3 regions of the Caldifermentibacillus hisashii genome follow, and region 1 is predicted to be linked to each of the others. Evidence: a T-box and tRNA genes for the amino acid it is inferred to sense, from the RefSeq annotation. Region 1 holds a T-box; the other regions hold tRNA genes.
The links. A T-box is a leader RNA that pairs with one kind of tRNA and senses whether it is charged. The one in region 1 lies ahead of serS (serine--tRNA ligase), so its partner is inferred to be a tRNA-Ser.
Positions count from the first base shown of each region.

Region 2: it encodes a tRNA-Ser, which carries the amino acid that the T-box ahead of serS (serine--tRNA ligase) is inferred to sense. The anticodon was not compared.
Region 3: it encodes a tRNA-Ser, which carries the amino acid that the T-box ahead of serS (serine--tRNA ligase) is inferred to sense. The anticodon was not compared.

Region 1 covers NZ_CP155467.1:3,526,655-3,531,625, reverse strand. The annotation lists gene NSQ14_RS16985 (helix-turn-helix transcriptional regulator) at 1-445, shown strand, start outside; gene serS (serine--tRNA ligase) at 738-2,012, opposite strand; T-box leader at 2,069-2,294, opposite strand; partial or broken gene NSQ14_RS16975 (IS1182 family transposase) at 3,107-4,615, opposite strand.
Region 2 covers NZ_CP155467.1:20,508-25,478, reverse strand. The annotation lists gene NSQ14_RS00105 (LysM peptidoglycan-binding domain-containing protein) at 1-1,050, shown strand, start outside; gene NSQ14_RS00100 (deoxynucleoside kinase) at 1,154-1,813, shown strand; tRNA gene NSQ14_RS00095 (tRNA-Ser) at 1,928-2,020, opposite strand; gene serS (serine--tRNA ligase) at 2,287-3,561, opposite strand; T-box leader at 3,633-3,851, opposite strand; gene NSQ14_RS00085 (serine hydrolase) at 3,920-4,971, opposite strand, start outside.
Region 3 covers NZ_CP155467.1:2,283,284-2,288,254, reverse strand. The annotation lists gene NSQ14_RS10910 (tRNA dihydrouridine synthase) at 1-897, shown strand, start outside; gene NSQ14_RS10905 (DNA polymerase thumb domain-containing protein) at 1,293-2,552, shown strand; gene NSQ14_RS10900 (YolD-like family protein) at 2,646-2,987, shown strand; gene NSQ14_RS10895 (hypothetical protein) at 3,072-3,224, opposite strand; tRNA gene NSQ14_RS10890 (tRNA-Ser) at 3,409-3,497, shown strand; gene NSQ14_RS10885 (CPCC family cysteine-rich protein) at 3,595-3,750, shown strand; gene NSQ14_RS10880 (alpha/beta hydrolase) at 3,811-4,728, opposite strand.

The DNA of each region.
Region 1 (4,971 bases):
TGTAAATTATGTTGGAGAAGGACCAAAGGGTAAAAAGTTTCGTTCATCAACCATGTTTATAAAAAATCGTGAAGGTCAGTTACAAGGTCTGTTATGTATTAACTTTGATGCGGATGTCTATCGAAAGGTCGCAAAGGATGTATTGAGGTTAGCTAATTTAAGCTGGGATATACAGTATTTGGACAAGAAAACTGAACAGGAACAACCGGTTGAAAACTTAACTGAAAACATTCAGAACATTATTTATACACAAATAGATAAAGATATTTTAGAATCAGGTGCTCAATTATCACCTGAACAAAAGAAACTTGCCATTTCCAAATTAAAAGAACACGGTGTATTTGATATTAAAGGTACAATAAGTGAAGTAGCTGAAATAATGGGAATGTCGGAATCAAGTGTTTATCGGTATCTTCATATGATATCTCGCAATGAAAAGAAATAATAAATAAATTTTCAAATAATTATAGTAAGGTTTTTACGAAAATTTTCACGCTAGTACAATAGAAACTCTTGTTATTTGTGTTAAGTTTCTCACAAAAAAAGTTTTTTGGGTGTGAATCAACACTAAACCAAAGCTAATTATAGGAATTTTCCTCCAATTCCCAACATATCTATTGTTTATCTACACTTAGAGAAAATGAAACCGGCCGAAAACATGATTAAATCAATGTTCTCGGCCTAATTTAATTGTCGGGATTTATCTTTTTAAGATAATAATTGTTTATGCATTGATATTACCCAATATATTCTTTACCACCCATATAAGGTCTTAAAGCTTCTGGTATACGTACTCTTCCATCCTTTTGTTGATAATTTTCTAAAATGGCGGCAACCGTACGCCCAATTGCCAATCCGGAACCATTTAACGTATGAACGAATTCAGGTTTCGCTTTTGGTTCTCTTCTAAACCGGATATTTGCCCTTCTTGCTTGGAAATCTTCAAAATTACTGCAAGAAGAAATTTCACGATACGTATTGTAGCTTGGTAGCCATACTTCTAAGTCATATTTTTTCGCAGCAGTAAATCCTAGATCGCCTGTACAAATAGCTACTACCCGATAAGGAAGTCCCAGTAATTGTAAAACCTTTTCGGCATCATTGGTTAGTTTTTCTAATTCATCATAAGAATCTTCCGGTTTAACGAATTTTACCAATTCAACTTTATTAAATTGGTGTTGTCGAATTAAACCACGTGTATCTCTTCCTGCCGATCCAGCTTCAGAACGAAAACAAGCACTGTACGCAGCAAACTTAGCAGGAAGGTCTTTTGCAGATAATATTTCATCACGATAGTAATTGGTAACAGGTACTTCTGCTGTCGGTATGAGGAAATAATCCTTCTTCTCAACTAAAAACACATCTTCTTCAAATTTTGGCAGCTGTCCGGTCCCGGTCAGGCTTGCCCGATTTACTAAATATGGCGGCAACATTTCTGTATAACCATGTTGTTCCGTATGAAGATCAAGCATAAAGGACATTAGTGCTCTTTCTAATTTTGCACCAAGGCCTTTATAAAAAACAAAGCGACTTCCTGTTACTTTTGCAGCACGTTCAAAATCAATAATTCCTAATTCAGTCGCAACATCCCAATGGGGTTTCGGTTCAAAATCAAATTGAGGAAGTTCTCCCCACTTACGAATTTCAACATTGTCATCCTCTGTATCACCGATGGGTACGGTTTCATGCGGCAAATTAGGGATGGATAAAAGTAATGCATTTAATTCTTCTTCAATCACACGTAATTCTTCATCAAGTTCCTTTATTTGATCACCAACTTCACGCATTTCAACAACTAAATCTTCAGCATCTTTATTCTCTTTTTTTAGAACGGCAATTTGAGCAGATACATCTTTTCTCTTTTTCTTTAATTGTTCGGTTTCAACGATTAATGTCCGGCGCTTTTGGTCCAGTTCACCAAACTTTTCCAAGTCACTTAAGTCTTCACCGCGATGTTGTAATTTTGCTTTTACCTCTTCAAAGTTCTCCCTAAGTAATTTAATATTAAACATTTTCCTACCTCCTCGTTTAAAATAGACTTACATAAATAAAAAAACTTCCATCCCAAAAGAGGGACGGAAGTTTGAATATCCGCGTTGCCACCCAAATTGCAAGTATTGTAAAAAATACTTACCTCTCGATCAAGATATCGGTTTTACCGGCAGTACCTACTCAAGTTCTTTTCAGTACCACTCTCAAGGATGGATTCACAGGTCTTTACTGCTGATTTTCACCAACCATCAGCTCTCTTAAAGTAAATTCACCCTGTTACTATTTCCTGTCATCGATTAAAAGTTATGTGATTGTTTTAACAAGATTATATCTAAATCAGTCGGGATAGTCAAGATACAAAAAATATATTGAAAAACTAAAGGGCTTTCAAGGGTGTGTAAAAAAATCATGAAGTTCAGATAAACACACATACAATTTTATAAAATTACATGAAGTTTCTCCACTAAAGCTTTTTGTTAAAAAATCAGGCAAGGATAGAAGGATCTTTGCATATTGTCTGTTTTTAACCAAAAAGCCTATTCAATGGAGAAATATTTTGTATCTTTTTAAGAGTTGTTGATAATGACTTATGGTTTTGTCTTTGAGAACCTGTTCTATTGGATAATTTTTGCTGGTTAACTCCCGATTTTGTCCACGAGAGCCGTTCTATTGGACAGTTTCATCTGGTTGGGCCACTATTTTGTCCACGGGAGTCGCTCTATTGGACAGTTTCACTTGATTGAGCCCCCATTTTGTCCGCGAGAGCCGTTCTATTGGACAGTTTCACCTGATTGAGCCACCATTTTGTCCACGAGAGTCGCTCTATTGGACAGTTTCACCTGGTTGAGGCTCCATTTTGTCCACGAGAGTCGTTCTATTGGACAGTTTCACCTGGTTGAGGCTCCATTTTGTCCACGAGAGCCGCTTTATTGGACAGTTTCACCTGATTGAGCCACCATTTTGTCCACGAGAGTCGTTCGTGACCACTGAAAAAAGCCATTTTTTTTATGTAAAATTTGCTGTGTAGTGTAAGAAATTTTCTGTAAATGGTATTTTTTACAATAGAATTTAGATGAATTTTCTGTAAATGGTACTCTTTACCATAGAAATTAGTAAAAATGACAAATGTTTGGATATAATTCGCCTTTTTAGAGGATAGTATGGCGGCTATCCTCTTTAAATTTACTGCCAAGGCTGTGAGCTTGGCTTGTAAGCCCATGCTTTTTAGACCGTACCATTTGGCACGATCTAACCCGTGGAAATTCTTCATTTCGCCATTTTTCCCTTCTTGGCATGCTCTTTTTTTATACTTCTCTTTAAATCCCTCCGATTTCTGTTGTTGACTATACTCATAAAATTCTGGGGTGTTGATTCCGATCCCTAATACTTTCCCGACTGTTTTTCCGGTTATGCAAACTTCTCGCATTGGGCAATTTCTACATTGTTCTCTGTCAAAATAGTAATTATACGTTTCTTTTCCACATTTTCTTATGTAGTGTTTCTTTTTGATTGTTTTGTTTCCTTGACTACAGAACCACTCGTCAGAATCTTTGTTATAACTGAATCTTTCTTCGTCTATGCGATATGCAGCTTCACTTACAGGGATGTATGCCTTTGCTTTAAGTTCAGAGATTTTGTCTAAGATTGGCTTTTTAAAATAGGCTTTATCACCGTACACTTCTGGTATTTTTATTCTCGTTTTCTTGGTTAACTCTAATAATTCATCAAACTTCGTGCCATCCACATAAGCTCCATTACCAGTATGTACAGCTGTAATTATTCGATCTTCTGTTGTCATCATAAATTCCGTTTTATAACCAAAGAAAGGATCATTTTTGCTTTTATACCCTATTCTCGCTTCTTGGTCGACAATCGATCGTACCCCTCTTTGCTCTATAAACTTCGGGTCTGCTAAAATTTCTTTCGCATTATTAACGAGTGCTTTTGTTTCAGGTGCTTTCTCTAGTTCAACTAGTTCTTCTACCTTTGATACCGTTTCTTCAAGATAGGACTTCATTGTTTTTCTAGCTTCATCATGGTTTTCTATTTCTTTATAATCAGGGATTTCTTGGTTGATTTCACTTGGTATTTCTCCGTTTTCTTCTTTAACCGTTTTAAAGATTTTTTTCGCTAATTGTTTCATGACTCGTTCCGGTCTATATTTTTTGGTGTTGGCTTCTGTATGAGTGGAATCAATCGTTATACCAGAAACCTTTTGTAAAATTCCTTTTTCAATGCATTGGTTTATGATTTCAATAATAATTTCATCTATGGTGAGATTGCCTTCTAATCTACTTTTACGAAATTTTGTCAAAAGACTTGGGTGAGGGAGGTCGTCTTCCGGATTGATTCCTAAAAAATACATATATGCAAGGTTTAATGAGCAATTTTCTATAACTTTCTCATCAGATAAGTCATAGAGTTTTTGTAACACCAAGATTTTAACCATAAGTTCGGGCTCTTTTGCTGGCCTTCCATATTCTTTACAGTAAGTTTTTTCAAGCATTTTATTGATAAAACTAAAATCTACTTCATCTCTTAATAATTTAAGTGTATGATTTTCAGGAATTTTATCGTATAATATGGAATAGATGCTTAATTGATTATCTTTTTCTTTAAGCATGATAGATACCCCCAGTTTGGTTTTGGTTTGTAGTATAACTTTATTATACCAAATATTGGGGGTATTTTTTTCAATTTATTATACATATAATTATTTCGAATTTTCAGATTGACTTTTTCAGTGGCCCCGAGTCGTTCTATTGGACGGTTTCACCTGGTTGAGGCTCCATTTTGTCCGCGAGAGCCGTTCTATTGGACAGTTTTACTTGGTTGAGGCTCCATTTTGTCCACGAGAGTCGTTCTATTGGACAGTTTCACTTGGTTGAGGCTCCATTTTGTCCGCGAGAGCCGCTTTATTGGACAGTTTCACCTGATTGAGGCTCCATTTTGTCCACGAGAGTCGTTCTATTGGACAGT
Region 2 (4,971 bases), 450 kb from region 1:
ATAAATCAAATCTCTATCAACAGTCCGCTCGCAATCGGTACAAGACTATATATACCCCCATTGCCAAAAGTAACAAAAGAAATTAATGCATATGTTGAACCCCGGGGGACCGTAACTCCAAATTTAGAAAACAGTGCAAGAGAGGCGGCACCATACTTAACAAATTTAGCCCCCTTTAGTTTTCAGGCTTTACGTGACGGCTCATTACGGGAGCCCCCTTTAAATCAATTCCCGGCTATTGCAAGGGCAAATCAAAATGTGTTAATGATGGTCATTACGAATCAAGAAAACGATCAATTTAGTGATGAATTGGGGAGAATATTATTAAATGATCAAAACGTACAAACCACCTTTTTGAACAATATCGTATCAACTGCTCAAAGGCTCGGTTTTCGTGATATTCATTTTGATTTTGAGTATTTACGACCAGAGGACAGGGAGGCATACAATCGTTTTTTACGAAGAGCGAAAGATCGATTTAGCAGGGAAGGATGGCTCTTGTCCACTGCTTTAGCACCCAAAACGAGAGCGGATCAACCCGGACGTTGGTATGAAGCACATGATTATCGAGCTCATGGAGAAATTGTTGATTTTGTCGTCATTATGACCTACGAATGGGGCTATAGTGGCGGTCCACCAATGGCAGTCTCACCAATCGGGCCCGTTCGTGATGTTTTAGAGTACGCAATTACCGAAATGCCTTCAGAAAAAATCTTAATGGGGCAAAACTTATACGGATATGACTGGACACTTCCCTTTCGACCTGGCACTGTTGCTCGTGCCGTCAGTCCGCAACAGGCAATCCAGTTAGCAGCTCAAAATAATGTTCCCATCCAATATGATACCCAAGCACAAGCACCATTTTTTAACTATAGAGGTGCAAATGGGCAAGAACATCGAGTTTGGTTTGAGGATGCTCGAAGTATACAAGCAAAATTTGATCTTATTAAAGAATTAAATTTACGAGGAATCAGTTATTGGAAACTTGGTCTTTCTTTCCCGCAAAATTGGTTGTTAATTGCAGAAAATTTTGATGTAAGAAAACGATAGTTTAAACGATTGTAATTGACCCATAATCAAGTATACTTAATTAAGTAATGATCGAACAGGCATCATACTACTTGCCCATAACAGTTGAAGGAGTATATGAGAAATGAATTTACGGGAAAAATACAATATACCTAGTCGAGCCGTGATTACAATTGCAGGGACGGTTGGTGTCGGTAAATCTACACTTACAAAGGCACTGGCTTCAGCTCTTGATTTCCGAGCATCACTTGAAAAGGTGGATAATAACCCATACTTAGAGAAATTTTATCGTGATTTTAAAAAATGGAGTTTTCCTTTGCAAATTTACTTTTTAGGTGAACGATTTAAAGAACAAAAGCGGATGTTCGAATATGGGGGTGGATTTGTACAGGATCGGTCTATTTATGAAGATAGCGGGATATTTGCAAAAATGCATTATGAAAAAGGAAATATGACGGAAATCGATTACAAGACATATAAGAATTTATTTGATGCAATGGTGATGACTCCTTTTTTTCAGCATCCGACTCTTTTAATTTATTTAAGAGGTTCAATTGATGACGTTCTTGCCCGGATTAAAGAAAGGGGAAGGCCAATGGAGCAAAACACGCCGGTTGAATATTGGCTGGAAATGTATGAACGTTATGAAGAATGGATCAATACCTTTCATGCATGTCCGATTCTCCGGTTAGATATTCATGATTATGATGTGTTTGACAATAATCAATCAATTGAAGAAATTGTTAGTAAAATGTCATTTATCCTTAATCGTAAAGGAGCCTAAGCTTTGTATTCCGGAATACCTTCACTGCCACGTATGGAAAAAACGGCCTTTAGAGATTCTCCCTAAAGACCGTTTTTTTCATTCTCCAATTATTATGCGTTGTTATCAATAATATGGCGGAGGAGGAGGGATTCGAACCCCCGCGCGGTTTAACCCGCCTCTCGGTTTTCAAGACCGACCCCTTCAGCCAGACTTGGGTACTCCTCCATCACGACCAAAAGTATATTATCATGGCAAAAATAAAAAGTCAATGTAGTCACAATCATGAAGATCAAGAAATTTATAACATAAGGCGGTGTACAAAAAGATTACTAACACTACAACTTTTTGACAAATGAAAACAGCCAAAAACCTCGTAATTACGCGGGTTCATGGCTGTTTTTTCATCAATTTAACTGCAAAAGTCCTGAATAAATTTAATACCCACAACAGGTAAACTCCTCGCTGATTTCCATTATTATATGAACCAGCGTTTATCCGATATATTCTTTTCCACCCATATAAGGTTGTAAAACTTCCGGTATCAACACTCTTCCATCTGCTTGTTGGTAATTTTCCAAAATTGCAGCAGCCGTACGTCCAATTGCTAATCCGGAACCATTCAGTGTATGGACAAATTCCGGTTTTCCCTTTGGTTCTCTTCTAAAACGGATATTCGCCCTTCTTGCTTGGAAGTCTTCAAAATTACTGCAAGAAGAGATTTCCCGATAAGTATTGTAACTTGGCAACCATACTTCTAAATCATATTTTTTTGCTGCTGTAAATCCTAAATCCGCAGTACACATACTCATGACCCGATACGGTAACTTGAGCAGTTGTAATACTTTTTCTGCATGTCCGGTTAACTTTTCTAATTCCTCATAAGAATCTTCCGGTTTTACAAATTTTACTAGTTCAACTTTATTAAATTGGTGTTGACGGATCAATCCTCTCGTATCACGACCGGCAGATCCCGCTTCTGAACGAAAACATGCACTATAGGCAACATAATTCAAAGGCAATTCTTCACCTGATAAGATTTCATCTCGATGATAATTGGTCACAGGTACTTCTGCAGTTGGAATCAGGAAATAATCTTCTTTTTCAACAAGAAATGCATCTTCTTCAAATTTTGGTAATTGACCGGTTCCTGTTAAACTTGCACGATTAACTAAATACGGTGGCAACATTTCTGTATAACCGTGCTCTTCCGTGTGAAGATCAAGCATAAAGCTAATCAATGCACGTTCCAATTTAGCCCCTTGACCTTTTAAGAAAGTAAAACGACTTCCCGTCACCTTTGCCGCACGTTCAAAATCAATGATCCCTAATTCAGTTGCAACATCCCAATGCGGTTTTGGTTTAAAATCAAATTGCGGAAGAACTCCCCACTTACGGATTTCTACATTATCGTCCTCAGAATCACCAATTGGGACGGATTCATGTGGCAAATTTGGAATGGATAAAAGAAGGGTTTGTAATTCTTCTTCAATTCCCCGTAATTCATCATCCAGTTTTTTAATTTTTTCACCTACTTCACGCATTTCGCCAATAAGAGCGTCGGTATTTTTCTTCTCTTTCTTTAAAATAGCAATTTGTTCTGATACATCATTTCTCTTTTTCTTTAATTGTTCACTTTCAATAATTAATTGCCGCCGCTTTTGATCCAATGTACTGAACTTATCCAAATCAGTTAAATCCTCACCGCGATGTTCAAGTTTTGCCTTTACTTCTGCTAAATTCTTTCTAAGAAGTTTAATATCAAACATATTCATACCCCCGATTCATTCAAAATTTTTATAGGAAGAAAGTGTCGTAATGAAAAAAACTCCCATCCCAATGAAGGGACGGAAGTTTCATATCCGCGTTGCCACCCTAATTGCAAGCATTCGTATACTTGCCTCTCGGTATTATAACGGTTTTTGCCGGCAGTACTTACTTGTCCCTTTCAGTACCACTCTCAAGGATGGATTCACAAGCATTTGCCGCTGATTTGCACCAAACCATCAGTTCTCTTAAAACAAATGAACTTGTTACTATTTCCTGTCATCGAATTAACTGTATGAAATTCATTATTTTATCTGAACATCAATAAAGAATCAAAATAACCTAAACATAAATGATTAACTAAAACCAAGAAGAAACTTTCGATGTAATGCCATCCCAAAGGTTTCCGAAAAAGCCACCCATGCCTCTGAACATTAAGACAAACCAATTTGCTTTTTCAACTTTTTCTTTGGCAACCACATCAACCTTTACTGTTTGGTCCGGATATAAAAATCCTGAATCATCTCCACTGTATTGATAAGTAACATAGCCGACAACTTCCCCTTTTTTGACCGGTGCTGTCAACTTACCCTCTTTATTTATTTTCTTTTCATCAAGAACCAGTTTAGGTTTATATTGTTCCTTTTCTCCATTTTTTATAACTAAACTTAACGGTTCTTTCGTAGCAATTTTAACAGAGTCTTCTTTCCCTTTTACTACCGGTAAAGAAGTTTTTCCCTTTACAGCATGGTTTTTAGGGAACAATTGTTCTTTTGAAAAATTATTAAACCCGTAATCAAGAAGTTTTTTTGTTTCTTCAAACCGTTCTTGTTGTGAACCTGTCTTCATGATGACAGAAATTAAGCGTTGGCCGTTTCTTTCTGCAGTTGCAGTAAAATTATAACCTGCATATGCGGTGGATCCTGTTTTTAAACCATCCACACCTTCGTATTCATAAACCAAACCAGGAAGCATCCAGTTGAAATTTTTAAATTCTTCACCACGAAAATTCAAAACCGGTTTGCTGGCAATTTGTAACACTTCCGGAAAATCATTGATTAATCGATAGGCTAATTTGGCAGTTGCACGTGCTGACATTTTATTTTCATCATTTGCATCCGTACCTTCAGGATGATTTCCCAACATATCTGCATTATTTAAACCAGATGAATTAACAAAATAGTAATCTTTTAAACCAAGTTTTTTTGCCTTCTCATTCATTAGTTTAACAAAATTTTCCTCGGAACCACCTACTAATTCAGCCAGTGCTACGGTCGAAGCATTTGCAGAATGAATAGCCATCGATTCATATAATTCTTTAACCGTATAAGTTTCTCCCTCGGTTAATCCAACTGTTGAAACACCTAAACTCGGACTGGATAAATCGTGAATAAATTTACTGATGGTAACCT
Region 3 (4,971 bases), 1.2 Mb from region 1:
TTTCGTCATGTCATAAGTAATGCCGCCAGACCGGATGTGTTTTTTACAGAGTTTACCAACACGGAAAGTTTTTGTCACCCTGAGGGAAACATGAGTGTGCGCGGGCGCTTGACATTTACAGAAGATGAACAGCCGATTGTGGCCCATATATGGGGGGATAAGCCGGAATATTTTCGGCAAACGAGTATCGGTGTGGCAAAGCTTGGGTTTAGTGGTGTGGATATTAATATGGGCTGTCCGGTACCGAATGTGGCATCCAAAGGGAAAGGAAGCGGTCTGATTCGTCGTCCGGAAGTCGCTAGTGATATCATCCAAGCCGCAAAAGCAGGAGGATTACCTGTAAGTGTAAAGACAAGGCTTGGCTACACTGATGTGGACGAGTGGCGGGACTGGCTGACACATGTATTGAAACAAGACATTGTGAATCTTTCTATTCATCTGCGTACAAGAAAGGAAATGAGCAAAGTAGATGCCCATTGGGAACTGATTCCGGAGATTAAGAAACTTCGTGATGAGGTGGCACCAGACACACTTTTGACAATCAACGGGGATATTCCCGACCGGCAAACCGGTTTGAAGCTTGCCGGTCAATATGGTGTTGACGGAGTTATGATTGGCCGCGGTGTTTTTAAAAACCCATTTGCTTTTGAAAAAGAGCCGAAAGAACATAGCAGTAAGGAATTGTTGGATCTGTTAAGGTTGCATTTGGATCTCTTTGATAAATACTCGGAATTAGAACCGCGTTCTTTCAAACCTCTTCATCGCTTTTTTAAGATTTATGTCAAAGGGTTTAATGGTGCCGGTGAATTGAGAAATCAATTGATGAACACAAAATCTACCGAGGAAGTCCGCGCATTGCTTAATGCCTGGGAAGAAAGAGTTCCATTGTTTCAGTAAAACGTGACGTGGGGGGCAAAGACGAGCCGACAGTAGCCCGGGGCAGATCAGGAAAAAAATGCTGCATCCGGATTACTATCCGCCCTAATTTAATAGAAGTACAAACTAAGGCTGGGTCCATGAATGGGTCCGGCTTTTTTTTACTTTTCTTGGCCATTTGTTTGGCAAAAGTCAGGGTAGATTTCTCTTGTTATGTACACTCTTTTTTCTATCTTTTCACGAACCTGCTCGTCCATACAATACCCTGCAAACGCTTGTCTTAATATTAGTTTGCCAATGAGGATATTGGAAAAAATTGTTATTGAAAACGAACTTATATTCTTATAAAATGATGCATATACTTATTTCAAACATACGTTTGTAATTGTGCCCCGGGTTTTGAAGGAGATGGTAAAATGGTGGATTATAGCCGTTTGCCGGATCAACATATTTTGTGTGTTGATATTAAGAGTTTTTATGCCAGTTGTTCAGCAGTGATGTATGGGCTTGATCCGCTCGAATGCTATTTGGTCGTTGTCGGTGATAAACAACGGGAAGGAAGTGTTGTGTTGGCTGCCTCCCCGCAGATGAAAAAAGAGTTTGGGATTCAAACAGGATCCCGCTTGTTTGAAGTGCCAAATGATCCACGGATAGAAATTGTTGAGCCGCAAATGGCGACTTATTTGCGGGTATCAACGGAAATCACTCGACTGTTCAATCGTTATGTGCCAAAAGAAGCTATTCATGTTTACAGTGTCGATGAGAGTTTTATTAAGGTTGATGGAACGGCACATTTATGGGGTGGAGTCAGACAGATTGCCGAAAAGATAAAAGACGATTTGATGCGAGAATTCCAGCTGACTTGTGCGATTGGAATCGGCCCCAATATGCTCATGGCAAAACTGGCCCTGGATTTGGATGCGAAAACATCCGGGATTGCCCACTGGACATATGAAGATATACCAAAAAAGTTATGGCCTGTCTCACCCTTGAAAAAAATGTGGGGAATTGGCAGCCGTCTCGAAAAAACATTAAATAATATGGGGATTTTTTCAGTCGGGCAATTGGCTCATTATGACTTGGAAAAATTAGAAAAGAAATTTGGCATTATGGGGAATCAGCTTTATTACCACGCCTGGGGAGTCGATCTATCAGAAATCGGGGCGCCGATCATGGACGGTCAAGTCAGTTTCGGCAAAAGTCAAATTTTGTTGCGCGATTATAAAAACATAACCGAAATCAAGCATGTCATCTTAGAAATGTGCGAAGAAGTAGCAAGGCGGGCGCGGACAGGAAAATATGCGGGACGGACAATCAGCCTTGGTATTGGTTACAGTCATGAAGAATTAGGCGGCGGATTTTATCGGTCGAAAACGGTTGAAACACCGACGAATATTACAATGGATCTGTACCGGGTTTGTTTGGAGCTTTTTAACAAGCATTATGACGGGCGAACGGTACGGCAAATTTCCATTGCTTTGTCCAATATTGTCCCGGATGAAAGCATTCAGCTCGATTTATTTGATCCAAATTTATGGAAGAAAAAGAAATTAGGTTATACCGTGGACAGAATTCGTCAACGGTTTGGTTCTGCCTCCCTGCTTAGAGCAGTTTCCTATACGGAAGGGGGAACAGCACGGAGAAGGGCGAAACTTGTCGGCGGGCATAAAGCGTAATCATTTTTGGAAAATGTACCGACGAGACACCTGATTATAAAGATCGGATAGACCTGCTTTATAGTATTTACTGTATCATTAAGCGGGAAAGGGATGATGAAGATGATTCGCGATCGCGGACGAATCAAATGGACGGCAATGATGCTGCCGGAGCATGTCAAAATGTTGCGTGATTGGGCAGAAGAGGATTTGTGGGAATCACCAAAGGAATTGGATGAACAACAATTGGAAGAATTTAATGAAAAGGTACAAGTGGCCAAAGCAATGAATAGAAAGGTGACCATTCAATATTATGTCGGACATCATTACAAGACAATCAACGGAAATATCCGCTCGTTTGACACCCTCCAAAACGATATACAAGTGGTAAATGAAGAAGGAGATATCCATTCCATCCCACTGGCGGCGATTACTGCCATCGAATATATGGAATGACTTGTTAATCAAAAAAAAGGAGATAAGAGCCAAAGGAAGTGCTCGATTCTCCTTAATGCTAGGCAACCATTGAATAGATATCGTTTAGCTTTTTAAAATCCGCCAGCCAATATATAAGAAAACGATGAATATCACTGCTGTAAATAGAAAAGAAATCATGCCAAAAACAAGTTTAAACATAATTTTAATAAGGAAAATGGCTAGGAAAAATAGAAGTATTAATTTTAGTAATTTCATCTAAAGTCCTCCCGTAAATAGAAAGAAATATGATAAGAAGCATATCTAACTATAGTTTAACATTGTTTCCCTTTTATTGCGATGAATTGTTTTATTTTTTGACAACGGCTGGCAAAATTTTTTTTTGAAAAATAGTGACAAGCAAGTGATTTTCCTATATAATATCATATGTTGTTAATTATTTGGAGAAGTACCCAAGTGGTTATAAGGGGACGCACTCGAAATGCGTTAGGGCGGGTGACCGTCGCGTGGGTTCGAATCCCACCTTCTCCGTTTTTGTATCCTGAAATCTTTTAATATGAAAGAAACAATTGATACGACTGCTTTTGTGGTCGTTTTTGTTCTATGTTAAGAAATAAGGTGAAATAGGATGATTAAGATAATTGACTGCCCGGTATGTGGTCAAAAGGTTGAAATTTTCGATATCTGTGACCATTGCGGATGGCAAAATAGTGGACCTGGAGAGAAAGAATCTGATCCACAAGGACCGAATAAGATAACATTAAAAGCGGCAAAAGAGGCATAAAAAAAAATAATTGGTAAAAGCACGTAACTTATTTAAAAGTTAGGTGCTTTTCTTTATAGACTACAAATTTACATATTTCTCTAAAAACTGGTCGATTGCTTTTTCATAGTCTTCCCGGTTTTCATTGAGCGACTGGGCATGACCGCCGTTTTTCGCCATAAACAACATTTTCTCTCCTTTTTTCTGCTCATATAAATCCTTCGTCATATACGGCAAAATATAGTCATCTTTTTCACTATGAATAAAAAGGACCGGCTGTTTAATACGATTAACGACAGCAATCGGTGAAACATCATTCAGTGAAAATCCACCGCGAACCTTGACAAACATATTTCCAATAGGAAGAATCAATTTTGAAGGCATGTACTTAAATTCACATTTTGTTTGATAGGTAAGGAGTTCCTCTAAGTCAGAAAATGGACAGTCAACAATATAAAAATGCGCCCGGCCGTTCAGTTCCCCGGCATACAATAAAGTAGTTGCGGCACCCATGGATTCTCCGTGAATTCCTAAAAGAAGGTCTTCCCCTTCCTCAATAAAAAGCCAATCGACCACTGCTTGTAAATCGAATTTTTCATAGTATCCGTAACTGGTCGTGTCTCCACCGGTTTTTCCATGCCGTCGTTGATCATAAATCACAGCATTAAATCCCCGGTTCAGAAAAAGATTCACATATTTGAGAGAACTCATTTTGCTTTCCGTAACCCCGTGGCTGAAAATGACGAATCGCTTTGAATCATACGGCCGAATCACCATTGCACTAATTTCATAACCATTTGGGGAAGGAATGCTCACTTCCTGTTTCGGCAAAGATGAAAATTTGTCCGGATCAATATGTTTTAGTTTCGTATCTCGGTCAATAATCGCTTGCTCGTCTTTTTTCTTAATATGTAGTACCCGTTCCGAAAAGTAGGTCCCTACAGAAGCAACCGTTGTTCCTAGTATGGCGCTAAGGCCTAAAATATGTCTTTTTTTCACACTAACCCCTCCATGGAAAGTAAACATCATCGCCTTAAAGTTGCGTATGTCAATTTCATTGGCAAAATTATTATCCCCTCTATTTTAAGCCTCATTTTTTAATTTTAAAAGGAATTTTCAGTGAAAATTAAGTGATTTTTCAATTCAATTATGCGAATGTATGAGTGACGATTATGGGGGGGACTTGGTGATGGTTTTGCGAAAATAATAACGGAGACCGGAAAAGAATCTGTTTGATGGTCT